3 regions of the Neobacillus sp. GCM10023253 genome follow, and region 3 is predicted to be linked to each of the others. Evidence: riboswitches for the same ligand, from Rfam matches in the RefSeq annotation. Region 3 holds a riboswitch; each other region holds the start of a gene.
What was found. A riboswitch is a leader RNA that binds a small molecule or an ion and turns the genes downstream of it on or off. The one in region 3 is predicted to bind glycine.
Positions count from the first base shown of each region.

Region 1: linked by a shared signal. The riboswitch ahead of gcvT (glycine cleavage system aminomethyltransferase GcvT) and the one ahead of glyA (serine hydroxymethyltransferase) in region 3 are both predicted to bind glycine.
Region 2: linked by a shared signal. The riboswitch ahead of ACFPA1_RS23850 (amino acid permease) and the one ahead of glyA (serine hydroxymethyltransferase) in region 3 are both predicted to bind glycine.

Region 1 is NZ_JBHSHV010000012.1:296,413-307,069, reverse strand. It holds gene comGG (competence type IV pilus minor pilin ComGG) at 1-241, shown strand, start outside; gene ACFPA1_RS15600 (YqzE family protein) at 298-492, shown strand; gene ACFPA1_RS15595 (YqhG family protein) at 762-1,553, opposite strand; gene ACFPA1_RS15590 (DEAD/DEAH box helicase) at 1,531-3,219, opposite strand; glycine riboswitch at 3,379-3,468, shown strand; gene gcvT (glycine cleavage system aminomethyltransferase GcvT) at 3,700-4,806, shown strand; gene gcvPA (aminomethyl-transferring glycine dehydrogenase subunit GcvPA) at 4,825-6,171, shown strand; gene gcvPB (aminomethyl-transferring glycine dehydrogenase subunit GcvPB) at 6,164-7,624, shown strand; gene ACFPA1_RS15570 (rhodanese-like domain-containing protein) at 7,760-8,143, opposite strand; gene ACFPA1_RS15565 (lipoate--protein ligase family protein) at 8,325-9,161, shown strand; gene ACFPA1_RS15560 (vitamin B12-dependent ribonucleotide reductase) at 9,491-10,657, shown strand, end outside.
Region 2 is NZ_JBHSHV010000027.1:46,570-57,226, reverse strand. It holds gene ACFPA1_RS23850 (amino acid permease) at 68-1,432, opposite strand; glycine riboswitch at 1,562-1,640, opposite strand; gene pruA (L-glutamate gamma-semialdehyde dehydrogenase) at 1,939-3,570, shown strand; gene ACFPA1_RS23840 (hypothetical protein) at 3,943-4,608, shown strand; gene ACFPA1_RS23835 (glycine betaine uptake BCCT transporter) at 4,659-6,203, shown strand; gene ACFPA1_RS23830 (hemerythrin domain-containing protein) at 6,404-6,916, shown strand; gene ACFPA1_RS23825 (MerR family transcriptional regulator) at 6,991-7,890, opposite strand; gene ACFPA1_RS23820 (ABC transporter permease) at 8,151-9,218, shown strand; gene ACFPA1_RS23815 (ABC transporter ATP-binding protein) at 9,222-9,929, shown strand; gene ACFPA1_RS23810 (hypothetical protein) at 10,283-10,441, shown strand; gene rlmH (23S rRNA (pseudouridine(1915)-N(3))-methyltransferase RlmH) at 10,541-10,657, opposite strand, start outside.
Region 3 is NZ_JBHSHV010000029.1:253,293-263,949, forward strand. It holds gene ACFPA1_RS28395 (glyceraldehyde-3-phosphate dehydrogenase) at 1-27, shown strand, start outside; gene ACFPA1_RS28400 (winged helix-turn-helix transcriptional regulator) at 250-612, opposite strand; gene glpX (class II fructose-bisphosphatase) at 827-1,759, shown strand; gene fba (class II fructose-1,6-bisphosphate aldolase) at 1,809-2,702, shown strand; gene tkt (transketolase) at 2,734-4,734, shown strand; gene pfkA (6-phosphofructokinase) at 4,806-5,765, shown strand; gene ACFPA1_RS28425 (LysR family transcriptional regulator) at 6,023-6,898, opposite strand; gene solA (N-methyl-L-tryptophan oxidase) at 7,074-8,240, shown strand; gene ACFPA1_RS28435 (hypothetical protein) at 8,305-8,718, shown strand; glycine riboswitch at 8,798-8,902, shown strand; gene glyA (serine hydroxymethyltransferase) at 9,064-10,314, shown strand; gene ACFPA1_RS28445 (serine dehydratase beta chain) at 10,330-10,657, shown strand, end outside.

The DNA.
Region 1 (10,657 bases), on a different contig from region 3:
AGAGTATTATTTCTTGTCATCGGTAAAGAAATTCGAAACTCAGGCTCAGGTGTCAGGAACAATCCCGTCTAAAGGAACGTTTGGATTTCAGAAGGGGAATATGGATTTTCTCGCCGATCCCCCGTCAGGATATGTCCAAAGAGTTTCCTTTACACTCCGGCTTCAGTCGGGAGAATTGGTAAACGGGAAAGGATATTTTGACACGAGGTCAAAAAAGCTAATGAAATGGATTACTTATTGATTTGAAAGGATAAACCTTGGACATACTTGTAATGTAAGTTAAAGGCAGGTGTGTACATGAAAACGAATGATTATGTAAAATATATGACGCAAACAATTGTCAAATATGCGGACCAGCCGAAAGACGAACGAAAACGTCAGCGCCTCGAGCGAAAACAGACCAAAGCATCCTTCTGGTATCGCTGGTTTGGCATCCTTCCCTATATTGTGTATTCAGAGGTTAAGAGACGGAAAATAAGAGACGGAAAATGAAAGACAGTGGACTTTAAAAAGTAACCCCCAAGCATAATTTTACGACTTGGGGGTTTTCTTATGGTCTAGGAAATTATAGATTAACTCATAGTGGATAACTTGTTACTAGTATAGACACGTCCAGCTCCAGCGCCCTAGCGGCTAGTGTCCTTCGCTCTCCGCCCTACGATAAGTCAACATCGAATCGCTTACGCTCTTCGTGTTTCCTTTATCTCAGTTGGAGAGCTCCAGGCCATACGCCGCTGAACAGGGCGCTTGCGCTTTTGTTCTTAAATTGCTTTTTCTGTTAAGTAAAACAGCCCGCCATTGATAAAGGAAATGTGAATTCGCGGCTCATATTGATCCTTGAGAGCCTGTTTTTCTGTCTCATAGCTTTCGTTTTCATCTTCAATGTCCTCATAAAAATGATTCAGCAGTTCTAAATCCTTCTCCCAGCGTATCTTTGCTTCATCGGCCCAGGTATGGTCATCATTTTCAATTACTGATTTTAAATAATTTTCAATTCGAACCATTCCGCTTTTTGGTTTAACCAGTGGTGATAATGTAAACGAGTAATCAGGGATTTTGGGCGTTAACGAAATTTTAAGCAGGTAATTATGAAAATCCTCCACCATTTTACCGTTAATAAGCTGAAGGCCGATTGATTTAAAAATATCGCGTTTACGGTCACATTGATAGGAGATTTTTACATTCATGCACAGCCATGGCAGCAAGGGAGTCTGGACGGCGGAGTTGCCGTGATTTTCATAAAGCCTTATATATCTAGCTAAATTTTTTGTAGACTCAAAAATTTGATGCAGGCGGGGGGAACCAAAATGGATGGTTTCCCCTTTGAGATTTTCAGGTGCTGCTTTTTGGTTGGTGATAAGGGTCAATCTCATTGGATTTGGTATTCCGCCAGTTTTCTCTAAATAATGCCAGTAAAAGGGCCGATTCATTAGTTCCTTATCCATTTCAATTGTTAGTTGGACATCTAAGTATCCAGGGTGATTAGTGACAATGGGACATTCATTTGCCATAAAATAATTTAAAAGAAACTTATGAATTTCCAGCTGCTGCATGTGATTCTCCTTTTTTCATATTTTGTGCAAATTCAATCATTGAAGATAAATTCTCCATTTTAATCCGCATTTCCCCTTCTGAGCAGGAGTCGCCAAAGATATCCATTATATGATCTTCAATATTTCCGAATTCTAGTTTTGTTAAAATATCATCAAGTTCTCCGATGACTCTTTCAAATAAATCAATCTTTTCGTATAAAAGCTTTAAAATATGCTCTTCCACCGTATCTTTGATGGCAAAATTATAAATCATGACATCTTTTTCCTGACCGAGGCGGTGAATCCTTCCGATGCGCTGCTCTAGTCTCATCGGGTTCCAAGGCAGATCAAAATTGATAATGTGGTTGCAAAATTGCAGGTTAATCCCTTCCCCGCCCGCTTCAGTGGCAATCAGCACCTGGGCATGCTTTTGGAACAACTCGCGCATCCAGTCCTTTTTCCCGCGCTTGAAACCGCCGCGGAAAGGAACGGAGGAAATTCCGTGCTGCTTTAAATACCACTGTAAATATAATTGGGTAGCCCGGTATTCCGTAAAAATAATCACTTTATCATTTATTTTCTGAATTAATTCAAGGGCTTTTACTGCCTTGGAATTTTGCTCGACGGTCTCTACCTTTTTAATTAAAAAGTTGATTTGTTCTTGATAGGCCTGCGTTGGGTTTTCCTTTTTAAGAAGCATGTTTTTTAAGGTATAGAAAACGGCCTCGCGGCTTGAGCATGCTTCACGCTGCAGAGTCATCACAGAAAAACTGCTCGTTTGAACCCAGTCTCCCTCATTTTTAAGCTCTAAGATGGAGTCATACAGGTCGCGTTCCGATTTTGTAAATTCAATCGGAATTGTCTCCACATGCCGTTTCGTCCATTCGATCCCTGTATCGGCACGGCGGTTACGGATCATGACTTTATTGACTAGCTCTTTTAGATGCTGGTCATCATTTAAGGAACGGGAATCACGTTTATATTTTTCGTAAAAGACAGTTTCATTCCCTAAGTGACCAGGCTTTAATAGGGATACGAGGTTAAAAATCTCCTCAATCCTGTTTTGAATCGGTGTTGCCGTCAGCAATAAACAAAACTTCTTTTTTAAGTTTTGAACAAATTCGTAGTTTTTGGTTTTATTATTTTTTAATTTATGGGCTTCATCGATAATGATGAGGTCATAGTCTTGCTTGTAAATGATCTCCCGATGCGGATTTCGTTTCGCCGTATCGATGGAGGAAACAACGACATCACATTGTTCCCAAACATAGCTTTTTCTTTGAGTGACAGCTGGTATATAAAATTTGCTATTTAATTCCTGTGCCCACTGGGTGACTAAGGAGGCGGGAACAAGAATTAACACTTTTTTCACTAATCCGCGAATCATGTATTCTTTTAAAATTAACCCTGCCTCGATAGTCTTTCCGAGACCCACTTCATCCGCAAGGATGGCCTTTCCGTTCATGTTTTCAACCACCTGCTTGGCTGTTTCAAGCTGATGAGGGAGAGGCGTCAAATTTGGCAGATGCTTTGGGGCCTGCAGGCCTTCGAATTCCGGGACCACCAAGTGTTTTTCAATATCGATGGCCAATTTAAAAAGCTCCCAATTCCCCCAAGGTCCATCATGATCAATTTTATGTAAAAAATCATCCTGCCAGGAGGAATCAAATTCCATTTCGACATTCATCCGTTTCAGCTCCTTTTTTCGATAAATTGTTATTGCCCGATATGTTGTTTTAATGGTAGGATGATAATAGCTTTGAAAGTTTCAAATATTTAAATAAGGTAATCTATTTTTTAAGTATAATTAGTATAACCAAATTGGAAAAAAATATTATAAGTGCGAATGAAAACAAGGGGAGAGACTACTTTTTGTAGCGCCGAAGGAGCAAGCAGCTTATGTGAATCTCTCAGGCAAAAGAACTCTTGTTGGACGCAGCTCTGGAGAGTGCTGGATGATACCAGCCACCAAAGGGGACAGCCGATTTAGGTAAACTTTCAGGTGCAAGGACAGAGACCTTCTTTATTGGTAAAGGGAGGTTTCTGTCCTTTTTTGCACCTTTTTGTTGTTTTTAGGAAAACGGCAAGGAGTTTTCCTATTTTTGTTAATTGGCAATAATTCATTTTTACAAATAATGAACATGTAGTAAATGAAGGGGGATTTATGATGACGGAATTAAAACGCACTCCGCTGTTTGAAGTTTACAAGGAATACGGCGGAAAAACCATCGATTTTGGCGGCTGGGAGTTGCCTGTCCAGTTTTCAAGCATCAAGGATGAGCATGAAGCTGTCCGCACGAAAGCCGGTTTATTCGATGTATCCCATATGGGCGAAGTTGAAGTAAAGGGCCCAGACAGCCTCAACTATTTACAAAAATTGATGACAAATGACATTTCAAAAGTGAAAGACGGCGGGGCACAATATACTGCGATGTGCTATGAAAACGGTGGAACTATTGACGACCTGCTTGTTTACAAGGTTGAAGACAATCATTATTTGCTTGTTGTCAACGCATCGAATATTGAAAAGGACTACAACTGGCTGGAGAAGCATCTTGAAGGCGATGTAACAATCGAAAACTTGTCTGAAACAATGGCGCAGCTTGCGCTTCAAGGCCCTCTTGCTGAAAAGGTATTACAGAAGCTTGCTTCAGAGACGGATTTAAGTCAAATCGGCTTTTTCAAATTCCAGCAGGAAGTTGTTTTAAATGGGAAAAAAGCACTTGTATCTAGAACTGGTTATACAGGGGAAGACGGCTTTGAAGTATATTGTGATGCCGGTGATGTCGTCGAACTCTGGACAGCCATTCTTGAAGCCGGAAAAGACGAGGGAGTTATTCCTTGCGGCCTCGGTGCACGCGACACACTTCGTTTTGAAGCAAACTTAGCGCTTTACGGCCAGGAATTATCACCGGAAATTTCCCCGCTTGAGGCAGGAATTGGCTTTGCAGTGAAATTGAATAAAGAGGCTGATTTTATTGGAAAAGAAGCTCTCGTGAAACAAAAGGAAGCAGGTTTGTCCCGGAAGCTTGTTGGGGTTGAGATGGTTGACCGGGGAATTCCGCGACACGGCTATCCAGTTTACAAAGGGGAAGCGCTAATTGGTGAAGTTACCACCGGTACACAGTCCCCAACCTTAAAGAAAAACATCGGTCTTGCCCTCATTTCTTCCGAACATGCAGGACTCGATACCGAAGTGGAAGTTGAAATTCGCGGCAAACGTTTAAAAGCGAAAGTGGTTCCTACACCTTTTTATAAAAGAGAAAAGAAATAGCAGAAGGGAGCAAGGTTTATGAAACATCGCTATTTACCCATGACTGAACAAGATAAGCAGGCAATGCTGGAGACAATTGGCGTTTCCACTGTCGATGAACTATTCAGTGATATTCCTGAAAAAGTACGATTTAAAGGTGAATACAATATTAAACCGGCAAAATCAGAAACAGCTTTGATGAAAGAACTTTTTCAGTTAGCAAGCCGAAATGCTGATTTAAAATCGAATGTGTCTTTCTTAGGTGCCGGAGTTTATGACCACTATATGCCAGTTATCGTTGACCATGTCATTTCAAGATCAGAGTTCTACACAGCCTATACACCTTACCAACCGGAGATCTCCCAAGGGGAACTGCAGGCGATTTTTGAATTCCAAACAATGATTTGTGAATTAACAGGAATGGATGTGGCTAACTCCTCGATGTATGACGGCGGTACCGCACTTGCTGAAGCAGCAATGCTAAGTGCTGGTCACACTAAACGGAAAACCATCCTGGTTTCCGGTGCTGTCCACCCTGAATCCCGTGAGGTTCTGGAAACTTACGCAAAGGGTCAATACCTTGATGTGATTGAGGTTCCTGTGAAGGATGGCATTACTGATGTTGAAGCCCTAAAAGGATTGCTAAATGCTGACGTAGCCGCGGTTGTCGTTCAATATCCAAACTTTTTAGGTCGAATTGAACCTTTAAAAGAGCTTGAAGAGATTATTCACGAAAATAAAGCAATGTTTGTTGTTTCCAGCAATCCATTATCACTTGGAATTTTGACACCTCCAGGAAAATTTGGTGCAGATATTGTTATCGGCGATGCCCAGCCGTTCGGAATCCCGACTGCCTTTGGAGGTCCGCACTGTGGCTATTTTGCGGTTACGACCAAGCTAATGCGTAAAGTTCCCGGACGTCTTGTCGGCCAGACAACAGATGACCAAGGCCGCCGCGGATTTGTTTTAACACTGCAGGCACGTGAGCAGCATATCCGCCGCGATAAGGCGACTTCTAATATTTGCTCCAACCAAGCCTTAAATGCCCTTGCTGCATCTGTTGCGATGACTGCCCTTGGAAAAAAAGGTGTCCGCGAAATCGCAACAGCCAATTTACAAAAGGCTCATTATGCGAAAATCGCTTTTAAACAAGCAGGATTTGAAGTAGTTAATGATGGTCACTCCTTTAACGAGTTTGTTGTCAATTTAAATAAACCGGTAAAAGAGGTTAATCAGCAGCTGCTCCAAAAAGGAATCATTGGCGGTTATGATTTGGGCCGTGACTATCCTGAGCTTGCAGGTCATATGCTGGTCTGCGTGACAGAGCAAAGAACGAAGGAAGAGATTGATACATTAGTGAAAGAATTGGGGGATTTGCATGCATAATCAAGACCAGAAGCTGATTTTTGAAGTGAGTACACCAGGCCGGGTCGGATACAGCCTTCCGGAAATGGATGTTCCTGAAGCAGATGTTGCTGCGCTCCTTCCAGAAGGATATTTAAGGGAAGAAGAACCTCTGCTCCCTGAAGTTTCAGAACTGGATATCATGCGCCATTATACGTCCCTCTCCAGACGGAATCACGGTGTAGACTCCGGTTTTTATCCATTAGGGTCTTGTACGATGAAATACAATCCTAAGATTAATGAGAATGTAGCCCGCTACAATGGGTTTGCACATATTCACCCGCTCCAGGATGAAAGTTCCGTTCAAGGTGCGCTTGAGCTTTTATATGACCTTCAGCAGCATTTAAAAGAAATTACCGGTATGGATGAAGTGACCTTACAGCCGGCAGCAGGTGCCCACGGGGAATGGACCGGATTGATGATGATTCGTGCATACCATGAGGCAAATGGCAACCTAAAACGGACCAAGGTTATCGTACCTGACTCCGCTCACGGTACCAACCCAGCTTCTGCAACAGTTGCAGGACTTGAGACGGTTACAGTAAAGTCGAATGAAAATGGTCTTGTAGACTTAGAAGACTTAAGAAGAGTGGTGGGTGAAGATACAGCTGCGTTAATGTTGACGAACCCGAATACACTTGGCCTTTTTGAAGAACATATTGTCGAAATTGCTGACATCGTCCACGAAGCTGGCGGTAAGGTTTATTACGACGGGGCGAACCTAAACGCAGTTCTATCAAAAGCCCGCCCGGGTGATATGGGCTTTGACGTAGTTCACTTGAATCTTCACAAAACGTTTACTGGCCCGCACGGAGGCGGCGGTCCTGGTTCCGGTCCTGTCGGTGTGAAGTCAGATTTAATTCCGTTCCTGCCAAGACCGGTTATTGCCAAACGAGGCGACGAATATGTCTTAGATTATGATCGTCCGCAATCAATTGGCCGCGTTAAGCCATACTACGGAAACTTTGGCATTAACGTCCGCGCTTATACCTATATTCGGTCTATGGGGCCAGACGGCTTAAAAGCAGTGACTGAATATGCTGTTTTAAATGCTAACTATATGATGAGAAGATTGGCGGAGTATTATGATCTGCCGTTTGACAGACATTGTAAGCATGAGTTTGTATTAAGCGGAAGACGCCAGAAGAAATTAGGCGTCCGCACATTGGATATTGCGAAGCGACTGCTTGATTTCGGCTTCCATCCACCAACCATTTACTTCCCATTAAATGTGGAAGAATGTATCATGATTGAGCCGACAGAAACAGAATCTAAGGAAACGTTAGATTCCTTTATCGACATCATGATCCAAATCGCCAAGGAAGCCGAGGAAAATCCGGAAATCGTCCAGGAGGCTCCGCACACAACCGTGGTAGGCCGCTTAGATGAAACGACAGCTGCGCGTAAGCCGGTTTTACGATATCAGAATGCATAAAAAGATTAACAGGCTCTGGATTGCTCCGGAGCCTGCTTTTTTAGCTTTTATATCAATTCGCCAATAGACGTTGTGATTTTTCATAAAAATCAATATAAAAGGCCCCAGAAAGGTTCTGGAGCCCATTAATTACGATTATTTCTTGGCTTTCACTTTACCTGACCACTTTTTGAACCCGCCTTGAAGCTGGGTTAGATCCTTGTAGCCTTTTTTGTGTAAAAATTGAGCTGCACGAGCACTGCGCATGCCGCTTTGGCAATATAAATAAACAGGCATGTCCGGTCTGATTTCTTTCATGCGCATTCTAATTTGTGACATTGGAATATTACGTGCTCCTAAAATATGTCCGCCTTCAAATTCATTTGGTTCACGAACATCAATCAGCTGTGCCTTTCTGTATCCTGCACGGAATTCCTCTTCTGTTACTGTTTTTACAATCCTTTTTTGATAAAAAAAAGTAAAAACAGAGTAGATGATAACCGCTACGACAATGATTAATAAAACATAAAGTGAATTCAACTTCTATTTGCCCCCTTCTAGCTTGTTGCACTAGTATATATTATATTAGTCATTTTCTTAAAGATAAAGAAGAATGGACAAAAATCTTCTTAAAAAATTATACCAAAAACATCTCATTTTGAAATTCCCCCTCATTTTGATAGACTAGTAAAAGGAAATTATAAATAAAAGAGGTTTTTCTATGGAAAAGGAAATATGGCGGTTTATCGATTCTGGTAATAGTACTCCTGCTTTTAACATGGCATTGGATGAAGCCTTGTTAGATTGGCACAGCGAAGGAAAGATTCCACCGGTGATCCGATTTTACGGCTGGAACCCGCCGACGCTGTCCGTTGGTTACTTTCAAAAGGTTGAAAAAGAAATTGATATGGAAGCGGTAAAAACACACGGGCTTGGCTTTGTCAGAAGACCAACTGGAGGCAGAGGCGTTCTCCATGAGCATGAACTGACATACAGCGTCATTGTTTCAGAGGAGCATCCAGCAATGCCCAAAACAGTTACTGAAGCTTATCGTGTTATTTCTGAAGGGATTTTAAAAGGATTTCATCAACTGGGACTAGAAGCATATTTTGCTGTTCCGAAAACAGCAGAGGAACGGGATGCCTTAAAAAATCCTAGGTCCGCGGTTTGCTTTGATGCCCCCAGCTGGTATGAGTTGGTGGTGGAAGGGCGCAAGGTCGCAGGAAGTGCTCAAACACGGCAGAAGGGTGTCATTCTCCAGCATGGCTCGATTCTTTTGGATCTGGATGAAGAAAAGCTTTTTAGCTTATTCAAATACCCGAATGACCGGGTGAAGGAGCGGATGAAAAAAGCATTCAAGGATAAGGCTGTTGCCATTAATGCGATTAGTCCGCGAAGGATTACTCTCGATGAGGCCAAGGAAGCTTTTTATAAAGGATTCGCAGAAGGTTTAAATATTGAGCTTGAATCCTATCAGTTGACAGATGAAGAGCTTGCCTATGTTAATAAGCTCGCAAAAGAACGGTATGAAAATGATGAGTGGAATTTTAAGAGATGACTTGCTAAAGCGGCTTTGCCGCTTTTTTCCTATTTCATTGGAGGCAACCGGCGAAAATTGTTAAAATTTCTCGTTTTATAGCGAAAATTGCACTATATCTTTTATTTTCTCGTGAATCTATTTATTTTAAAGTTTGACAAAATAATTGTTTTTTGCATGACATACAATATATAGGGGTGTCGAAAATATTTTCGGTACTATATATTGATTTTTTGTTGCCATGCTATGTTCATATATGGTAACTTAAATTTATTAAATCAACTAGATAAGCAAAAGCTTACTAGATTCTTACACAAGATAGAGAATATATAGATAAAGGAGTTGTATTCATGTCTGTAGTTTTTAGACAAGAATTGAATATTGATTTTGGGAGGTTGAATGAGGATATCCGCCTATTTCCACAGGTGCACCCGGTCACCCCTGATATGAAAATAACTCACAAGGGTGTTTCGCGTTTAGTCATGTTAGACCGCTACACCTTCAAAGATACTGAAAAAATCACCCTCACAAATGGCGACTTTGTTGTTCTTACGATTAAAGAAGATCCAAAATTCCCGGCACGCGGCTTAGGATACATTCAGGAAATCGATTGGGAGAAGAAGAAAGCTAAGGTTTTAGTAGAAGAGGAATTTAGAGGTGTCCTCGATGGTGAAGCAGCAGAAACTGGAGTTATTTTTAGTTCGCTCGATGTCATTGAGAAGCCGTTAGAGCTTTTCTATGAGCAGATTGCTAAACGTGTTGCGACTGGCATTGCTGCTGTAGAAGAGACGGAAGAGAAGCGCATCGAATGGACAGAAAAGTTCTATCAAGAGCTAGTGAGCTTGAACTTCATTCCGGCCGGCCGTGTTCTTTATGGCGCGGGATCTGGCACTGAGGTAACTTATTTCAACTGCTATGTAATGCCGTTCGTAGCGGATTCCCGTGAAGGAATCTCTGACCACCGCAAGCAGGTAATGGAAATCATGAGCCGCGGCGGCGGTGTTGGAACCAATGGTTCGACATTACGGCCAAGGAATACCTTGGCAAGAGGCGTAAACGGCAAATCGTCTGGTTCGGTTTCTTGGTTAGATGATATTGCGAAGTTGACTCACCTTGTTGAGCAGGGTGGCTCGCGCAGGGGCGCCCAGATGATCATGCTGGCGGACTGGCATCCTGACATCATTGAATTCATTATTTCTAAGATGCAAAATCCTAGAATCCTTAGATTCTTAATTGAAAATACATCTGATGAAACAATCAAAAAGCTTGCTAAAGAAAAGCTGAAATTTAAACCATTCACCCTTCAAGAAGAAGCGATGTACCAAGGAATTGTAAATTATAAAAACATTCCTGGTTATGGTGGTTTCAGCGAATCAATTATTGCAGATGCTGAGGAAAAACTCGCAACTGGCGGTACTTATTCAGTTCATAATCCAGAGTTCCTCACTGGAGCAAACATCTCTGTTTGCTTGACGAAGGAATTTATGGAAGCTGTTGAAAATGATGGTGAATATGAA
Region 2 (10,657 bases), on a different contig from region 3:
AAATTAAGTTACATGAAAATGGAGCCTGGTTTCAATACCGGCTCCATTTCTTTTACCCAATTTGATTCTATGCTGATAATTTTAATTTTTTCTCATTTTTCCTTCTATAAGAATACAAAGCAAATAATAGAATAAACCATAGTGGTGTCAACAATAGGGCCGGACGGGTAGCGTCGGCGAAAAGCATGATGATGAGAATCGCTGCAAACAAGGTTAGGACCGCATAATTAACAAATGGTGTAAATGGTGCTTTAAATTTTGATTTTGCCTGTAAGTCCGGACGAGTTTTCTTATACCTTACATGACAAATCAGAATGACGCCCCAAACCCAAATAAAACAAATGGCACTAATTGTTGTCACAATTCCAAAAGCCTGCTCCGGAATAAGTTTGCTAAGGAGCGCTCCCCCTGTCAGGACAAGAGTCGAAATCAATAACGCATTACTTGGCACATGATTTTTATTCAGTCTCGCAAAATTGGTTGGTCCCTGGCTATTACTGCTTAAATTATATAAAATCCGGCTTGTTGAAAACATCCCACTGTTACAAGCAGAAGCGGCTGAAGTTAGAACGACAAAATTAATAATTCCTGCGGCAATCGGAATCCCGACTAAACTAAACGTTTTGACAAACGGACTTTCAGCTGCATTCAGTTCCGTCCATGGATTAATACATAGAAGAACGATCAATGCGCCAACGTAGAAAAATAAAATCCGTAAAGGAATTTTATTAATGGCCGATGGGATATTTTTTTCCGGATTGGCTGTTTCCGCTGCCGATACACCCACTAATTCCACACCAACGAATGCAAAAACGACCATTTGGAATGAAAGCAAGAAGCCTGTTATTCCATTTGGAAAAAGGCCGCCATGTTCCCAAAGATTTTTAATAGAGACTGCCCCTGCATCTGTCTTGAATCCCATCACTAGTAAAATGACCCCAATTCCGATTAAGGCGAGAATGGTAATGACCTTTATTAGAGCAAACCAGAACTCCAATTCTCCAAAAAGCTTTACCGTTAATAGATTGAGGCCCAATAAGACGACCAAACAGACAATTGCAGGTATCCACTGTGGGATATCAAACCAATATCGTACATATACACCAACAGCAATCACATCAGCCATAGCAGTCATAATCCAGCAAAACCAATAGGTCCATCCCGTTACAAACGCGGCTCGCGGTCCAAGATAATCTTCGGCAATGTCAGTAAAAGACTGATAGCCCGCCTTAGACAGCAGGAGTTCCCCCAGCGCCCTCATCACAAAGAAACAGGCAATACCTACGATCAAATAAGCAAAGATGATAGATGGGCCAGCCAGTTGGATGGCTTTACCCGACCCCAGGAATAATCCGGTACCAATGGTGCCGCCAATTGCGATAAGTTGAACGTGCCGATTTGCTAAATTCCTCTTTAATTCTTGCTGTGCCAACCTTGACTCCCCCTTAAAGTTTAAAAAACCCAATAAAAAAAGAGATTGGATGTCCTCCAATCTCACGGTCATAAGAATAACAAATAATACTTATTAAGCTGACAATTGTCAGCATGACAAATATATATTCAGTACTCTTCTGTCCTTTTGCCTGAGATTGTGAACCCTTCGGCGCCGCGGAATCCGCGGTCTCTCCAGAAGCTGCTCCTGCTATAGTGTGATCCATAGCAATCATAGCTTGCTAATTATTAAGTTTTTCAGATAATATTGTTGAATAATTTTTAATTTTAGTAGTATTAAATTACTTTGTCAACAATAACTGACTCTTTTATATTTTATTGAATCTCTGGAATTAATTTAAACCCCAGAGATAAGAATTTGAATTCGCTTTCATTAAGTTGTAATAGAAAGCCAAAGAACAGAAAAAGTATGTTATAATAATTGTCGAAATAAGTAGCTTTGTCTATAAAGGAACAGAATATATAAACGGGAAGGAACGTGAAAGAATGAGTAACGGAATTTTCAAAATCCCAACACCTGCAAATGAACCTGGCAATACTTATGCTCCAGGTACAAAAGAACGGGAAACATTAAAAGCAGAATTAACACGCCAATCTGGTATCGTAATCGATATCCCTGTGATTATTAATGGCGAAAATATAAAGACAGATACAGTGAAGCAAGTAGTTATGCCACATGATCATCAACATGTTTTAGCAAACTATTCGCAAGCCGGAGAAAAAGAGCTGCGTGATGCTGTTGAAGCGGCGATGGCTGCCAAAGAAGCATGGGCAAATATGGCCTGGGAACACCGCGCCGCTATTTTCTTAAAAGCTGCTGATTTAATCTCTGGTCCATACCGTGATGTCATGAATGCTGCGACCATGTTAGGACAGTCCAAAACAGCTGTTCAAGCTGAAATTGATTCAGCCCAAGAATTAATAGACTTCTTACGTTTTGGCGTTGATTATGCAAATCAGGTTTATCAAATTCAGCCAAGCAGCATGAAGAATGTATGGAATCGTACAGATTACCGTCCATTAGACGGGTTTGTATTGGCGATTTCTCCATTTAACTTCACTGCCATTGGCGGAAACCTGCCAGCAGCTCCTGCGATGATGGGGAACGTAGTCGTTTGGAAACCAGCAACAACTTCTATTCTAGCAAACTACTACTTTATGCGTATTTTAGAAGAAGCAGGATTACCAAAAGGCGTCATCAATTTTGTACCTTCTCGTGGTTCACAAGTATCAGAAGTTGTATTAACAGACCCACGTATGTCTGGATTCCATTTCACTGGATCCACAAGTACGTTTCAAACGATTTGGAAAACAGTCGGAGAAAACATTGCAAACTATAAATCTTATCCTCGTTTAATTGGGGAAACAGGTGGTAAGGACTTCGTATTTGCTCACGAGACGGCACAAGCAGACAAAGTTGTAGCGAACCTAGTTCGTGGCGCTTTTGAATACCAAGGTCAAAAATGTTCAGCCGCTTCTCGTGCCTACATCCCAGCAAGTTTGTGGGAAGAAGTGAAAGCCGGTTTAGTGGCAGAGACGGCAAAGCTTAAAGTTGGGGATGTCCGCGATTTTAGAAACTTCATGGGTGCAGTTATTGATAAAGCGGCTTTTGATTCAATTACAAGCTATATCGATTACGCAGCAGCTTCTGAAGAAGCAGAAATTATTGCTGGCGGTACTTATGATGATTCTGTTGGATATTTCGTTCAACCGACCATTATTGTGACTACAAATCCAAACTTCAAAACAATGGTGGAAGAAATCTTTGGACCAGTCTTAACCATCTATGTATATGAAAATGATCAATTAGAAGAAACATTACATGCAGTTGATACAGCTTCTATGTATGCCTTAACAGGTTCGATCTTTGCCCAAGATCGCGGGGCCATTCTTCACTTAGAAAACCGCTTATCCGGCGCAGCTGGAAACTTCTATATCAATGATAAACCAACTGGTGCGATGATTAATCAACAGCCATTTGGCGGTTCTCGTGGATCTGGTACAAACGATAAAGCAGGTTCTGTATTTAACATGATTCGTTGGACAAGTCCTCGTGTCATCAAAGAAAACTTTGCACCAACTGCAGAGGTTGCTTATCCATTTATGGATGCAGAATAATAAATAATGTAAAAAAGAGGTTGAAACCAAACGTTTCAACTTCTTTTTTATTTTTCTAGCCGGCACCAATGCCTTTATACTCCCCATTATTAACCATTTAAAATAAAATACTTTTTCTCACCGAACAAACAATTGTTTTCAATCTAGGATTCGATACCTTTTACTATTACCATGACTTCCAATGAAACATATTAAAGAAACATTCGATTAAAGGCTGAAAAATACAGTTTATATCTGTATTTTTCAGCCTTTTCTATTTTACATAGATAATAGTTTTTTCTAAAAAAAGCCATCCTAAAGAAGAAAACGCTGTTTCCAAGTTCCGTGTTTTTATGAATCTTATACTACCTACAATTGAAGGGAGATTTAGCTGTGAAACTGTATCAAGTAAGAAAAGGGCAATTTGTGTATTTTAACAATGAGCTACACAAGGTATATGGTGTAAAACCAATGTATAAATTCTCCGTTCATCTTATAAAGCTAAGAGATTTAACACAGCATATAACCAATGCAGCGAGTGTGGAGAGATATATACCGAAGGAAAATGACAGTTTTATTTTTGATCATAAAGTATACACACTCCGGAACAATCAAAGACCTCAAGCTGGAGACTATATTTTAATTAATAATCCCGCCCCCGATACCCTGGATCATTATTCTTTAAATGAAATTGAAGTGGTTGAAACTGTTGATAACAAAGGGGTCATTACAAGTGATTTGGATGGTATCAAACATAACGAATATTTATTGATGGTACCTGGCCGTGCTCCCGACAGTCATCCTATCGATTATAAAGACATTGCAAATCTTGAAGAAGACTTTGATGACGCCCTCCCGCAAATTGTTCATCCATATGGGGAGCTATCAGCACAGTTGGGAGACATTTATAAAAAGAAGGATAATGATGTATTAATAGAGGCTATGGTGACTGCGATTAAAGGGCAAACCATTTATCTTGGCGGTGGGTTAGAGGTGCCGCATGAAGAGTTGATGAATACAGACAAGTGGGAATATCAATACAACCCTTTTAATAACTGACAGAGCTAAATCTATTTAAATAAGTATTCATCAATTGCCAGGAGGTTTCCATGGAAAAGTTTAAAGAAAATAGTGTATTTATTATCTCTTTATTGCTGACCCTCATTTTTATTATCTGGGGAGTTTTTTTTACAGATAATCTTACCAAAGTTACCAATGCCGTTTATAATGGCTCGATTGATTACCTGGGTTGGGTTTATCTCGGTGCAACTCTATTCTTTGTCTTTTTTTCTATCTACTTGTTGTTTTCAAAGTATGGGAATATCCGGCTGGGAAGGAGAACTGATAAGCCTGATTTCTCTACCGCTTCTTGGCTGGCAATGCTGTTCGGTGCGGGTATGGGTGTCGGGATTGTGTACTGGAGCGTCGCTGAACCAGTAACTCACTACACCGCCCCTCCGTACGGAAAAGGTTATACGATTGACGCAGCCAATACCGCAATGAAATATACATTTTTCCATTGGGGCCTGCACCCATGGGCCATCTACACTGTTATTGGGTTAGCCCTTGCTTTTTTTCAATATAATAAAAGGCTCCCTGCAGCGATCAGTTCAGCGTTCCATCCCATTTTGGGCGACAAGATTTACGGCCCGATTGGCAAAACGATTGATATCCTGTCCATCTTTGCAACAGTCTTTGGGATTGCAACCTCCTTGGGGCTTGGGGCGATGCAGGTTACTGCAGGTATGCATGACATATTTGGCATTCCTAATACATTATTTATCCAGTTGATTGTCATTGTGGTCGCAACAGTCCTTTTTATTATTTCCATTAATACAGGCTTGGAAAGAGGAATTAAATACTTATCCAATGCAGCCATCATCTTTTCAGTGGCAATCCTTGTGCTGATTATGTTTGTCGGTCCAGCCCTAACCGTTATTAAAGTCTTTTTTAATACAACAGGCCTGTATTTAAGTGACTTTATACATATGAGTTTACGGTTAAGTCCTTTTGGAAAAGGTGAGAAATGGATTGCTTCGTGGACCTTGTTTTACTGGGCTTGGTGGATAGCCTGGGCGCCATTTGTCGGCATGTTTATCGCCCGGGTGTCCAGAGGGAGGACGATAAGGGAATTTGTTATTGGCGTTTTGATTGTTCCGACACTTGGAACCTGTCTTTGGATGTCCGTTTTTGGCGGTTCAGCACTTGAGCTTGTTCAACATTCTGGAAACCATGATTTGGCAAAACATATCGCCAAAAATGTGTCCTTGTCCATATTTATTTTCTTCGACCACCTACCATTAAGTTCCTTGTTAAGCATTTTGGGTTTCGCGGTAGTAGCTATTTATTATATAACTGTTGCCGATACCGCGACCTTTGTATTGGGGATGCTTAGTGAAGGTGGAACGTTTAATCCTTCTAACAAAATAAAAATGACATGGGGTGTCATCCAATCTGCTTTAGCTGCTGTTCTGCTGCTCGCGGGCGGTTTGGAGGTTTTGCAAACTGCTTCCATTGCAGCTGCACTTCCATTTGCCATAATCATGCTCGCCATGTGCTACTCCTTGCTGACAGGCTTAAAAAAGGAAGCTGAAATGCAACGAGGCAATAAAAGAAGCGCACAGCACTATAGCCTAAAGAACGAAAATAATTGATTAAATAATAAGCAAATTTGTTCGGCAAAAGACTCCTTCAGACCGAACTCCCCCCTATTGATTTTTCATGATAAATATCACAAAATTATCAGCACTTTTAGCGTATGCTTTAAGAAGAGGTAATGAGAGTGACTGAAGCCATCATGGATTTATAAGATTCTCAGATGCATGGTGAAGGAAGGATGAGGAGGGATTTGGCGATGGAGGCTTCGAAAGTTGTATTAAGTGCCCCGCTGCAACAATTAAAGGACGAGCATGTATCGCTTCGAGTAGATATGGACCTTATCTCTGAGATTTCTGAAGAGATAGAATTCAATTCAGGTTCTGCTGTGGTACATCTATTTGCGAAATTGTACGAGCGGGTTTTGTCTTTCCACGATAATCTGATGGAACATTCCAAACGTGAAGAGGAAGGATTGTTCCCTATGATGACCCGCCGCCTCGGGGAGAATGACAGAACAATCGAAACGATGGAATATGAACATGATAAGGCAGAGCAGCATCTAAAGGATTTTCTAACTGAAGCCGGCCTGACTGGCTTGGATATTAATGAAGACGATGCGCAATCGATTACAGTTTACGCTGTCCAAGCACTTGCTACCTTAACACAACACTTTGCTAAAGAAGAAAAAATGCTGTTTCCGTTGGCAGAGAATATACTGTCGGTTGGCGAGAAAGAGGAACTTGAACGACTGCTCCAGAGTGGCTTTTGACCAAACATGGCCCTATCCAGTTTTAATTTGGATAGGGCCTTTGATTTTACCTTTTCATGGTAATAAAAAGTGTTTTATTTTAATATGTCATCAATGGAATTTGTCACATGAATCGCCCGTGGTTTATAGTCTGAGAGATAAGTGACTGCCCCTTGACCGCCGAGGTAAAAGGCAATGTCGGTTTGCTTTTCAGCAAATTGATCCAATCTCTGCAGCAGTTGAGGATCTGTTTCAAATGGTATCGCGGTTGTAGCGGACAACAGAACGACATCCGGCTTTAACTTGCAAACCAATGATTCAATCGCACCTGGTGCAGGAGAAGCACCGAATAACTGGGTTTTCCATCCCTTCATCATGAAACGCAATAGGATCAGATGCAGTGGTACTTCATGTTGTTCAAATGGCAAACATGCGCCGAGGACGAATGGAGCATTTTCCCGATATTGATAGTTTCGTCGAATTTGTACCAAGAAATCTCGTACTACTAGACTCGATACAGATTCCTGATATTCATCCCACTCATGACTCTCCCACTTTCTTCCTACCTCTTTTAAAAAAGGTACCACAATCGTGGTTAGAAAACGCTCTAGCCCTACATGATGAAGCGCTTGTTTTAAGATGAAATTTAATTCTATTTCATCACAGTGCCTGCCTTTTTCCAGCAGCTGAAGGACATACTCATTCCATTGCTCATAATGAGGGGAATTCTCCTTTTCTATCGGTACTGGATCTTCAGCAATCTCTTTTGCAAGCATGGCGGCTTGTTTTAGCGAGTAGCCTTGTTCCGAAAGTAGTTTGATTTTTAAAAGCGTTTTGACATCCTGTTGGCTATATATTCGATAGCCATTCTCCAATCGCTTCGGTTGAATAACCCCATAACGCTCTTCCCATTTTCTAATCACTTGTTTTGATAATCCGGTCATATCTGCAACTTGTTGAATTGCAAATAATCCTTTTTCATTGGATTGATTCATCCATTTCATCCCCTTAATACCTGATCCGTCCCCTATAGCCATACTTAGTATAACGAATATCCGCACCTTGTACAACGTTACCCCATAAACGTTATACAAAGATTAAAAATAAAAAGTTCCTTCAGTCATTATAAAACCTCGGAACATTTGTATAATGATTCGTGTACTTTATTATACAAACATTTGACAAAAATGGTATCTCCGTTAATAATAAAGTAAAACTGGAATTTAATACTTTCAATGAGAAAGGGAGTGACGGTGTGTTTTTAGCCTGGCAGGAAATTAAAAAAAATAAACTTCGCTTCACTTTGATTACAGGGATTTTAATGCTCGTTTCCTATCTTGTCTTTTTTCTCTCTGGACTTGCAACTGGTCTCGCTAGTCTAAATAGGGAGGCGGTTGATAAATGGAAAGCGACAGCAATTATCCTTACCGAGGAATCAGATAAAAGCTTGTACCAATCATTCATGTCAATCGACCAGCTAAACGACATTAAGGCGAAAAAAACGGCCGTAATCGGTCAGCTAAATGCAATTGCCAGCAACGGGGATAACAAGCAAAATATCTCTCTCTTTGGTATTAACAAAGATGAATTTCTAATGCCAAATGTGAAGGAAGGCAGAGCTTTTAAAAAAGCAAATGAAGTGATTGCTGACGGTTCACTCAAAGACAAGGGATTCAAATTAGGTGATACATTATCCCTATCCTCCAGTGATCAACAATTAACAATTGTTGGATTTACAGACCATGCCCGATTTAATGCTGCACCTGTTCTATATGCGAATCTTACAACCTTCCACCAAGTCAAGTTCGGTGAAGCAGCCGGTCAGAAAAAAGATCAAATTAACGGAATTGTTGTTCAGGATGCTTCTATTTCAAATCTTACCCAAAATGATGATCTGAATTCTATTGAAATCGAATCATTCATTCAAAATTTACCGGGTTACACTGAACAAAAACTCACCTTAAATTTCATGATTTACTTCCTCTTTGCTATTTCTTCCGTCATTGTCGCCATTTTCTTGTATGTCTTGACCGTGCAGAAGATTAGTATGTTTGGGGTCATGAAGGCGCAGGGTATTTCCAGCTCTTATTTATCTTGGTCTGTTATAGCCCAAACCTTTATTTTAGCGTTCATTGGAACTGCGGCAGGGTTTGCCTTCACACTCATTTCAGGAGCCTTTTTACCGGCAGCGGTTCCTGTTTCATTTGACCTGGCCTTGATGGTCTTCTATGGCTTCATTCTAATGGTTGTTGCCACTGCTGGTGCTGTCTTCTCGGTCTTGACGATTGTACGAATTGACCCACTGAAAGCGATAGGAGGATAAATTATGGCAGTGTTGGAGTTACATCAAGTAAAGAAGAGTTTTGGAAACGGCCATAACAAAGTGGAAGCCTTAAAGGAAACAGATTTTCTTGCCAACAGGGGCGAGCTGATTGCTATTATTGGCCCGTCGGGATCTGGAAAAAGTACCTTTCTCACGATTGTCGGGGGTTTATTAACCCCAACCTCAGGGGATGTAGTCATCAATGGCCAAAATCTATCCACGTTGAATGAAAAAGCACGCTCCCAAATCCGACTCAAGGAAATCGGATTTGTGTTACAAGCGTCGAACCTAGTCCCATTCCTCTCTGTGGCCAATCAATTGAAACTATTAGACAAAGTGAAAAAGGGAAATATGTCAAAAATGGAGCGGAATCAACTGTACGAAGAGTTGGGAATTAGTGACTTACTAATGAAATATCCATCCGATTTATCCGGCGGGGAACGCCAGCGTGTAGCCATCGCTAAGGCTCTGTACAGCAACCCTTCAATTATTTTAGCTGACGAGCCGACAGCCTCCCTTGACTCAGACCGTGCCTATGAAGTCATGGAGCTACTTAAAAAAGTCACAAAGCGGAAACAAACGACAACCATCGTAGTAACGCACGATATTCGGCTTGTCGGCTATTGCGACAAAGTCTACCGAATGACGGATGGTGTCCTTTCAGCAGTTTCAGAGGAGTCCTCCAAAATGAACAAAAAGGCACAACTATAAGACTGACAAAGGCTTGGTTTTTACCAAGCCTTTCCTTTGAGAATATGACCTAATCCGAGTGCACCTATAAATCCAGTAGGTTACCCCAAGAAGACCTCAGTATTACCCAATCACGATAATCCACTATTTACCGCCAAATACAACATATAAAATTTTTTTATAACATATTATATATTTTTTGCATTTTATTTATTTTCATTATTGCCTTATGATTGGTCTGTAGCAATTGATAATTACTTCCTTAAGCCTTTGATTAAAACCTTATGAAAGCAAGGTTTAACTTAACGGAGCATATTTATAGAAGTCTCTGTCTGCAGGACAGAAATAACTTAAAAATAAGGAGAGGAATTTTTATGTGGATTATAACTCGTTATTTAGATTCAAATATTTCTATGTTTGAATTTAAAACAGAACAAGAAGCAAGAGAGACTCTCAAAAAAATGAAGGGCTATAACGTTCTTTCTGAAGTTGTATACTTCAATGATCCTTGTTTTCAGCAGGAATCAGCTTAAGATTAAGGCTGGTTCATTGGGTAAACATATCACGAAAAGGCCAATGGTTTAACATTGGCTTTTTCGTGATATCTTAGCTACCAATATCCAAGGCCTCATTTACTTATGATAAGGTTCCCCCCGGTTAATTCGAAACGCCCGATAAATCTGTTCAACCAATATCAACCTCATCAACTGGTGGGGAAAGGTCATCCGTGAAAAAGACAGCTGCTCGTT
Region 3 (10,657 bases):
AAAGCAGCAAGAGTAAAGGTAAATTAAAAACAAAAGCGGAAGCGCCCTGGTCAGCGGCGTATGGCCTGGAGCTCTCCAACTGAGATAAAGGAAACACGAAGAGCGCTAGCGATTCGATGTTGACTTATCGTAGGGCGGAGAGCGAAGGACACTAGCCGCTAGGGCGCTGGAGCTGGACGTAGCAAATTAAAAAATCCCTGTCAAGGATTGACAGGGATTTCCAATGATTAAGTCATTTTAGCAATAAGATCAATCTGCCTCAATCAATTTCTTTTTTTCAACCAATACAGTATCCATGTAGCTCTTTCCCCATTCATACATTGATTCAAGAATAGGCAATAGGGTCTTCCCCTGCTCGGTCAATGAGTATTCTACTTTTGGAGGGACGACAGGATAAACTTCACGATGGACGATCTGATCATCCTCTAATTCGCGCAATTGATTGACAAGCATTCTTTGCGTAATTCCCGGCATCAAAGACTTCAATTGATTAAATCGTTTTGTTCCTTCTTTGCCAAGATACCATAAAATCAGCATCTTCCATTTTCCACCGATAATCTCCAGCGTCAATTCTTTTTCACAGTTAAAGGTCTTACTATCAATATGGCCCATCATCAATCCTCCCAAAATCATTATTAGTATATTAATTGATACTATATGAACTTAAAGTGCGTACTTACATAAAGGTATTATACTATTTATAATCATATTTGTACAGATGATTCAGAATTTACGGTGTATTCTGACTGTAGAAAATACAACAATCAAAAGGGGTGATGTTTTGGGTACTAGTAGTGTTGTAAAAGAAGGAGTTCATACCCTGGCAATGGATTTTCTTTCTGTCGCACAACAAGCAGCGATTGCTGCCTATCCTTGGATCGGGAAAGGCAATAAACATGATGCCGACCACGCCGGAACAGCAGCGATGCGCAAACGCATGAATCTCATTGAAATGAGCGGACGGGTTGTGATTGGTGAAGGGGAAATGGACGAAGCCCCAATGCTTTATATTAACGAAGAGTTAGGGACAGGCCAGGGTCCATTGGTTGATATTGCCGTTGATCCAGTGGAAGGCACAACCTTTTTGGCAAAGGGACAGGAAAACTCAATCACAGTTCTTGCTGTAGCGACGAGGGGCAGTCTTTTACATGCACCGGATATGTACATGAAAAAACTGGCTGTCGGGCCAAAGGCGAAAGGTCATATTAACATTCAGGCTTCTTTAACAGAAAATATGATATCCGTCGCAAAGGCCTTAGGAAAGGATTTATCAGAATTAACCGTCATGATTCAAGATCGGCCGCGTCATGACCACTTAATGAAACAGGTCTTTGATGTCGGAGCGAGAGTGAAGCTATTCCCCGATGGAGACGTCACTGCGGCAATTGCTACAGCCATTGATGAATTAGGTATTGATATTTTAGTAGGTACAGGGGGAGCTCCGGAGGGAGTCATTGCTGCCACCGCTTTGAAATGCTTGGGAGGCGATTTCCAAGGTCAGCTGGCCCCGCAAAATCAGGAAGAATTTAATCGCTGTATAAAGATGGGAATCCAAGATCCGGAACAGGTCTTCACATTAGATGAATTGGTCCAATCAGATGATTGCTTTTTTGCCGCAACCGGCATTACAGATGGGATGCTAATGCGGGGTGTAAAGAAGAAAGAGAATGGTTTAATGCTAACCCATTCGTTCATTACCGGCAAAGGAGTAAGTGAAAGATATCAGTTGGTGGAAGCATACCATTCGTTCTGGAAATAAAATTTTTGCCAGTTGAAAAAAATGAATTGAAAAAAGGAGAGGTAATAATATGCCATTAGTTTCAATGAAAGAAATGCTGATTCATGCTAAAGAAAACCATTACGCAGTTGGACAGTTTAATATTAATAATCTGGAGTTTACGCAGGCCATTTTACAAGCAGCCCAAGAGGAAAATTCACCGGTTATTCTAGGCGTATCCGAAGGGGCTGCCAAATATATGGGCGGATTTAAGCTGATTGTTACGATGGTGAAGGAATTGATGGAAGCCTATAAGGTGACAGTACCAGTCGCGATTCATCTTGATCATGGTCCAAGTCTTGAAATGTGTATTAAAGCGATTCATGCCGGATTTACTTCTGTCATGTTCGATGGCTCGCACTATCCGCTTGAGAAGAATATTGAATTGACAAAAAGGGTAGTGGAAGTGGCACATGCTGTTGGCGTATCGGTTGAGGCTGAGCTTGGCCGAATTGGCGGGCAAGAGGACGATTTAAGTGTTGAAGATGCCGATGCGATGTATGCGATTCCTGCTGAATGTGATCAATTGGTCCGCGAAACTGGCGTAGACTGCTTTGCACCGGCGTTAGGTTCCGTCCACGGTCCATATAAAGGTGAGCCAAGACTCGGTTTTGACCGGATGAAGGAAGTGAAAGAATTAACGGGTGTTCCGCTTGTTCTTCATGGCGGCACAGGAATTCCAACAAAGGACATTCAAAGAGCGATTTCGCTTGGAACTGCGAAAATTAATGTCAATACAGAAAGTCAAATTTCAGCTACAAAAGCAGTTCGTGAAGTATTAAGTGCGAAGCCAAAAGAATACGACCCACGCAAATTCTTGGGACCTGCACGTGAAGCAATTAAAGATACAGTGAAAGGCAAAATGCGTGAATTCGGTTCTTCAGGAAAAGCTCAGCACGCGGAAGCCTGCTTGGTGACAAACTAAGGGGCCAATATAGGGAGAAAGGGGAAGCATGATGATTGAGCAAAAGGTAGATTTGGATCTGCTATCCATTAACACGATTAGAACGCTAAGCATTGATGCAATTGAAAAAGCCGGAACAGGCCATCCCGGTATGCCGATGGGTGCAGCGCCGATGGCTTACACCCTTTGGACGAAGTTTATGAATTATAATCCAAAAAATCCAGGCTGGTTTAACCGTGATCGTTTTGTCTTATCCGCAGGCCATGGATCGATGCTGTTATACAGCTTATTGCATTTAACAGGATATGACTTGTCACTCTCTGACTTAAAAAATTTCCGCCAATGGCAAAGTAAAACACCTGGGCATCCTGAATTTGGCCATACCGCTGGAGTGGATGCCACAACGGGACCGCTTGGGCAGGGAGTTGCAATGGCTGTCGGGATGGCGATGGCAGAAAGACATTTGGCATCCGTGTATAATCGCCCAGATTTCAATGTGATTGACCACTGCACCTATAGTATTTGTGGTGATGGGGATTTGATGGAAGGTGTAGCAGCCGAAGCAGCTTCACTTGCTGGTCATTTGAAACTTGGCCGTTTAATTGTGTTATATGATTCAAATGATATTTCCCTTGACGGCGATCTCCATATGTCATTTAGTGAAAGCGTTCAGGAGCGTTTCGAAGCATATGGCTGGCAAGTATTGCGGGTCGAAGATGGGAATGATGTCGAGAAAATAGCGGGAGCGTTAGCTGCTGCCAAGGCTAATCAAGAACAGCCAACCTTAATCGAAGTGAAAACAACCATTGGTTATGGTTCTCCTAATAAAGGCGGCAAGTCTGCTTCTCATGGTGCTCCGCTTGGGAAAGCAGAAATAAAACTTGTAAAAGGGCAATACAACTGGGAATTTGAAGAGGATTTTTATATCCCAGAGGATGTAAAACTGTATTTTAAGCAGCTGGAAGAGGCATCCGGGAAGAAGGAACAGGCTTGGAATAACTTGTTTGCCAAGTATGAGGAAGCCTACCCCTCTCTTGCAAACGAATTAAGATCTGCCATTAGCGGGCAGCTTCCTGAAGGCTGGGATGAGGATGTTCCGCAATATCAAGTTGGCAAGGATACGCTTGCAACTCGTTCTTCAGGCGGAGAGGTGTTAAACGCCCTTGCGAAAAGAGTTCCGCAATTATTTGGCGGCTCGGCCGATTTGTCATCTTCCAATAAGACCTTGTTGAAAGGTGAAGGAAACTTTAGTGCAGCAGATTATAGCGGAAGAAACATTTGGTTTGGAGTACGCGAGTTTGGAATGGGTGCAGCTGTAAATGGCATGGCACTGCATGGCGGCGTAAAGGTATTCGGAGCAACCTTCTTCGTTTTTTCTGACTACCTGCGCCCGGCAATCCGTCTTTCTGCGCTAATGAAAGTGCCGGTCATTTATGTATTCACACATGACAGCATTGCTGTCGGGGAGGACGGTCCGACGCACGAACCGATTGAACAATTGGCATCCTTACGGGCAATGCCTGGACTTTCAACGATCCGCCCGGCAGACGGAAACGAAACAGCCGCAGCATGGAGGCTAGCAATAGAAAGTACACAAGAACCGACAGCGCTCATCCTTTCCCGTCAAGATTTGCCAACACTTGTTGATGCTAAGACAGCCTATGAAGGTGTTAAAAAGGGAGCCTATGTTGTTTCCAAATCGAAAAATATGGATGGACTTTTACTCGCATCCGGTTCAGAGGTAACGCTTGCCATTGAGGCGCAAAAGGCACTTGAAAAAGAGGGAATTCGTGTTTCTGTGGTAAGCATGCCAAGCTGGGATCGCTTTGAAAAGCAATCCCAGGAATATAAAGAAAGTGTGCTCCCAAAAAATATTCCCGTACGGCTTGCAATTGAAATGGGGGCTTCCTTGGGCTGGCATAAATACGTTGGTGATTGCGGAAGCGTCATTGCTGCAGACCAATTCGGCGCTTCAGCACCATCCGAGAGAATAATGGAGGAATATGGATTTACCGTTAAGAATATTGTTTCCCAGTTTAAAGCGCTTCTATAAGGTTCTATGAACAATTTGGATAAGGGCAGACTTCAAGCTTTTGAATCTGCCCTTTTTAAGGAGGGTTTTGCATGAAAAAGATAGCGGTATTAACGAGCGGCGGGGATGCACCTGGAATGAATACAGCCATTCGTGCTGTTGTTCGCAGAGGGATACACAAGGGATTAAATGTGTATGGAGTGGTAAATGGTTACAAAGGCTTGATTGAGGGCGATTTCACTCCAATGAGCCTAGGAAGTGTAGGGGATATTATTCATCGGGGCGGCACCATCTTAAAAACATCCAGGTGTGAGGAATTCAAGGACACAATCGTACAGCAGCAGGCAATTCAAAGATTAAGAGAAAACGAGATTGAGGGATTAATTGTCATCGGCGGGGATGGTTCTTTCAGGGGTGCAAGAAAATTAACAGAGTTAGGCTTCCCGACGGTTGGTATTCCGGGCTCAATTGATAATGATATTGCAGGGACAGACTATTCGATTGGATTCGATACGGCCGTAAATACAGCTGTTCAAGCAATCGATAAAATTCGCGATACAGCATTTTCCCATGAACGCACGTATGTCATTGAGGTGATGGGCCGGGGTGCAGGGGATATTGCCTTATGGGCAGGTGTGTGCGGCGGGGCGGAGTCCATCATTATCCCAGAAGCCGACTATGATTTAGAAGATGTGATTGATCGGATCAAGCAGGGGCATCAGCGCGGAAAAAGACACAGTATTATTGTAGTGGCAGAGGGTGTTGGCAAAGGGCTGCAAATGGGGAAAGAGATTCAAGAAAAAACCGGATTTGAAACAAAGGTTACCATACTAGGGCATATTCAACGAGGGGGTTCTCCAAGCGCCTATGATCGAATGATGAGCAGCCAAATGGGGGCACTAGCCGTTGATTTAATCATAGAGGGGAAAAAAGGTGTAATGGTAGGGGTGAAAAATGGCCAACTAACCCATACAACCTTTACGGAAATAGAAAAAGACCGACACAAGATCGATCTTTCCATTTACGAATTAGCCAGAAGCCTTTCGATTTAAGGAAAATATCCATCTTCAAAATTCAGAATAGGAGAGTGGCCATATTGGAAAAAAAATATTGCATTCATTGCAGAACGCTCTATTCCAAAGAATCGATTTGCGGTATATGTGGAAAAAGTGAATTCCAGGATATAAAAATTATGATTCATCATCAAGAACAATCGAATCGGAAAAAAATTTTAGCGGACCACTCTATATCTTGTAAACTAGCGTAATCCCTCTTCCATTATGCAGGGGGATTACGCTCACGACTATATTTATACTTCTACCTTTTTTTCTTGATCACTAACATTTTGAATTGTTTCGATAAATTTCTGCATTGTATTTGTCAGGAATGAATCTGCCCGGCGAATAAAAACCGTTGTGATTTTGGCGTATTTTTCGGGAATATGATAGATTCGAACAACCCCATCTGCCTCCAAGAGACTAACCGTAGATTTTGGGATAATCGTAATCCCCAAACCGGCTATTACACTACCCAAAATCGTCTCCCATGTGCCGAATTCCATGATTTTCGCATTGATTCTTCCCTCATCGCGGACCCAGCCCTCCAATTTTGAACGGTAGCTGCACCCTTGTTTAAAAACAAGGAGCGGCTTGTTTTTTAATTCCTCAAAAGGAACCTCTTCCTGGTTGGAGATTAAAACCAACTCCTCTTCAAAGACTTCATATTGAGCAATTTGTGGATGATTAAAATTTCCTGTCACAAATGCTCCGTCCAGTTTATAGCTGAGAATATCCTCGACTAGATCCTCTGTTACACCACTTACAAGAGACAAGTCAATGTTGGGATATTTCTTGTGATAGGCGGATAGAATCAGTGGAAGTTTGTATAATGTCTCAACAGTGCCTATTTCAAGGGTGCCAACCGGGTTATCCGAGTCTTGAACCACTTTTAACATCTCATCGACCATGGAAATAATTTTTTGAGCATAAAACAATAGTTTTTTTCCTTCCGAATTGATAACCATGCCGCGGCTTGAGCGGTGAAATAACTCGGTTTGAAGTTCTTCCTCCAACTGCCTGATCCTTACGGTTACATAGGATTGAACATAATTTAAGCTTTTGGCGGCCTTTGAAATGCTTCCGAATTCAGCTACCTTTTGAAAGATCCGCAAATCCTTAATTTCCATGGCTATTCCCCCGTATCAATTTGTTATTCCTATTACCACATTGCTAATAGAGATAATATTTCTAATAGAGATAGGTAGTATCTCTTTTAATCATTTTACATGATGGCAGAAAGGTCGTAAGATGTTATTAAAGAATTAAGAAAATTTAAATTATTGCAAAAGGAGAGCAGAAACGATGAGCAAAAAAGACTTTGATGTAATTGTAGTTGGCGCAGGATCGATGGGAATGGCAGCAGGTTATTACCTGGCCAAACAAGGTGTGAAAACATTATTGGTAGATGCATTTGATCCGCCTCATACGAATGGCAGCCATCACGGTGACACACGGATTATCCGCCATGCCTATGGTGAAGGACGGGAGTATGTACCGTTTGCCTTAAGAGCCCAAGAGTTATGGTATGAACTTGAGAGAGAAACACATCATAAGATTTTTACAAAAACCGGTGTTTTAGTATTTGGACCTAAAGGTGAATCTGACTTCGTTGCAGAAACGATAGAAGCTGCTAACATTCATGGGTTGGATGTTGATTTACTAGAAGGCGAAGAAATTCATCAGCGCTGGCCAGGTGTAACCGTCCCTGAAAACTTTAACGCAATCTATGAAAAAAACTCCGGCGTCTTATTCAGTGAAAATTGCATTCGCGCCTATCGCGAGCTAGCCGAAGCAAATGGTGCAAAAGTGTTAACACATACAAGGGTTGAGGATTTTGAGATTTCCGAGGACTCTGTCAAAATCCAAACTGAATTTGGTTCCTTTACCGGCAGTAAGTTGATTTTGAGCATGGGGGCTTGGAACAGCAAACTTCTATCAAAATTAAATATTGATATTCCGTTACAGCCTTACCGCCAAGTTGTTGGGTTCTTCGAATGCGAAGAATCACAGTATAGCAATACCCATGGTTTCCCGGCCTTCATGGTTGAAGTACCGACAGGCATCTATTACGGGTTCCCAAGCTTCAGCGGCTGCGGTTTGAAAATAGGATACCATACTTTCGGTCAAGAAATCGACCCGGATACAATTAATCGTGAATTTGGTATCTATACGGAGGATGAAGGAAATATTCGCAGATTCCTAGAAGAATACATGCCGGGTGCTACTGGAACTCTTAAAAGAGGGGCAGTTTGCATGTACACAAAAACACCTGATGAGCATTTTGTGATTGATTTGCATCCACAGTACTCCAATGTGGCAATCGCAGCAGGCTTCTCCGGCCATGGATTTAAATTCTCAAGTGTTGTTGGTGAAACGCTAAGCCAACTAGTGACAACTGGCAAAACCGAACATGATATTTCTCTTTTCTCTATCAATCGCCCTGCTTTAAAACAGAAAGCAAAGATCTAATAGATTATTAAATTGCCATTATCCTAGAACGATAAAAAAAAATAATAAATTTAGAGGTGCAAAAATGAGCGAAAAAACATTAACACAAGGCCAATTAACTTATTTAGATGCAAAACCGGGCATTCAATTAATTAAAGCAGGAACCTATAAATTAAATGAATTAAGCATATTGCGGGGAACACCTGAGTTAAAGGGGCAAATCCTTGATGTGCCGATTACAGATAAAAAACAAGTATTAACAATGGGTTACTATGCACTCCAGCCTTCGGTTGATTATTCTGCAGAATTTACGTTTATCGAAATTAAAGTTGTGACCAAAGGTAAAATGGTTGTCCGCGATGTAGAAGGAAACAAATATGTGGCAGAAGTAGGGGACGTATTAGTCTTCTCCCCTAATACAACTGTTATTTTCGATGGTGAAAGTGATGGCGAAGTGGTTTACTTCAAAAATGTAGAGGCAAATCCTACTTATTTGTAATAACCAAACTTATTTAAAAAGGCATTGACAATTACAAACAGAATGATTATTCTGAAAATAATAAAATTGAATAGAGCGGATGATTGTTGTGGGAGAGTGTAATATCTACATCTACCACCGAAGGAGCAAGTTCCAAAAAAACCCTTGGAACCAATCTCTCAGGTAAAAGAACCATAACAGGACGCACCTCTGGAGAGCGTATTTGAAAATGCCACCAAAGGAGAAAGCTCCAAATGTTGGAGTTTAACTCTCAGGTAAAAGGACAGAGAAGGGATGATTTTACACCCCTTTTCTGTCCTTTTTTGTTTTTTTTAAAGCAATTATGGAAAAATGGAGGAATGATCAATGAGTTTACAACAAAACGATTCAACAATTTTTGAGGCAATTGAAAGTGAGAAAAACCGCCAGCTTCATACGTTGGAATTAATTGCATCCGAAAACTTTGTCAGCCCGGATGTTTTGGAAGCAATGGGAAGTGTGATGACGAATAAGTATGCCGAGGGTTATCCAGGTAAGCGCTATTATGGCGGCTGTGAATTTGTGGATGTCGCAGAACAGGCAGCGATTGAAAGGCTGACCAAATTATTTGGCGCCAAATTTGCCAATGTCCAGCCACATTCCGGTGCACAGGCCAATACTGCTGTATTTTTCGCCCTGCTTCAACCAGGCGATAAGATTATGGGGATGAATTTATCGCACGGCGGCCATTTAACTCACGGCAGTCCGGTAGCAATGTCAGGAAAATGGTTCGATGTTGTTTCTTATGGGGTAAGAGAAGACAATCACCTGATTGATTACGATGAGCTGGAAGAAGTTGCGAAAAGAGAACAACCAAAATTAATTATCGCCGGTACAAGCGCCTATCCGAGAGTGATTGATTTTGCGAGATTTAGACAAATCGCCGATCAGGTTGGCGCAAAACTGATGGTTGATATGGCACATATTGCCGGACTTGTTGCTGCAGGTCTCCATCCTTCTCCGGTTCCATATGCGGATGTTGTGACCAGCACCACTCATAAAACATTGCGCGGCCCACGAGGCGGAGTGATTTTAACAAACGATGAAGAAATAATCAAACAAATAAATAAAGCTGTTTTTCCGGGAATTCAGGGCGGGCCGCTCATGCATATCATTGCCGCTAAGGCAGTTGCTTTCAATGAAGCATTGCAGCCAAGCTTTAAGGAATATGCCAAACAAATTATTGAAAATTCAGCTGCACTGGGAGAGGCGCTAAAGCAGGAAGGGGCAGCTCTTGTATCCGGCGGGACTGATAATCATATTGTGCTCCTCGATGTGCGTCCATGGGATTTAACAGGAAAAGAAGCAGAGAAATTGCTTGAAGAAGTCGGGATTACAGTTAATAAAAACACCATTCCATACGACCCGCAAAGCCCGTTTGTGACAAGCGGAATCCGCATGGGAACAGCCGCGTTAACAACACGTGGAATGAAGCAAGAGGAAATGGTGCAAATCGCAAAAGTGATCGCAGCCGTTCTTAAGAGCAAAGGGGATTTAGCCGTAATCGAACAGGGGAGAAAGACAACAAAAGCAATTTGCGGGAGATTTCCATTATTTCAACAGCCAATCACTGTGTAAGAAAGGGGTAGCTTAATGGAGTATCAAAGCTGTTTTGACATCATCGGCCCGATTATGGTTGGGCCATCGAGTTCCCATACCGCCGGTGTTGTATCAATTGGGAAATTTGTTTATGAGTTGCTTGGAGGGTCCCCGCAAAGGGCGGATATTACGTTCTATGATTCGTTCTCCGAAACATACCAGGGACACGGAACGGATAAAGCGCTTCTTGGCGGCCTGCTTGGGATGAATACAGATGATACCAGAATTAGATATGCGGTTGAATTAACCAAACGATACGGGCTTCACTATGAATTTAAATTTGAAGATCGCTGTCCTTATTACGATCATCCCAATACAACTG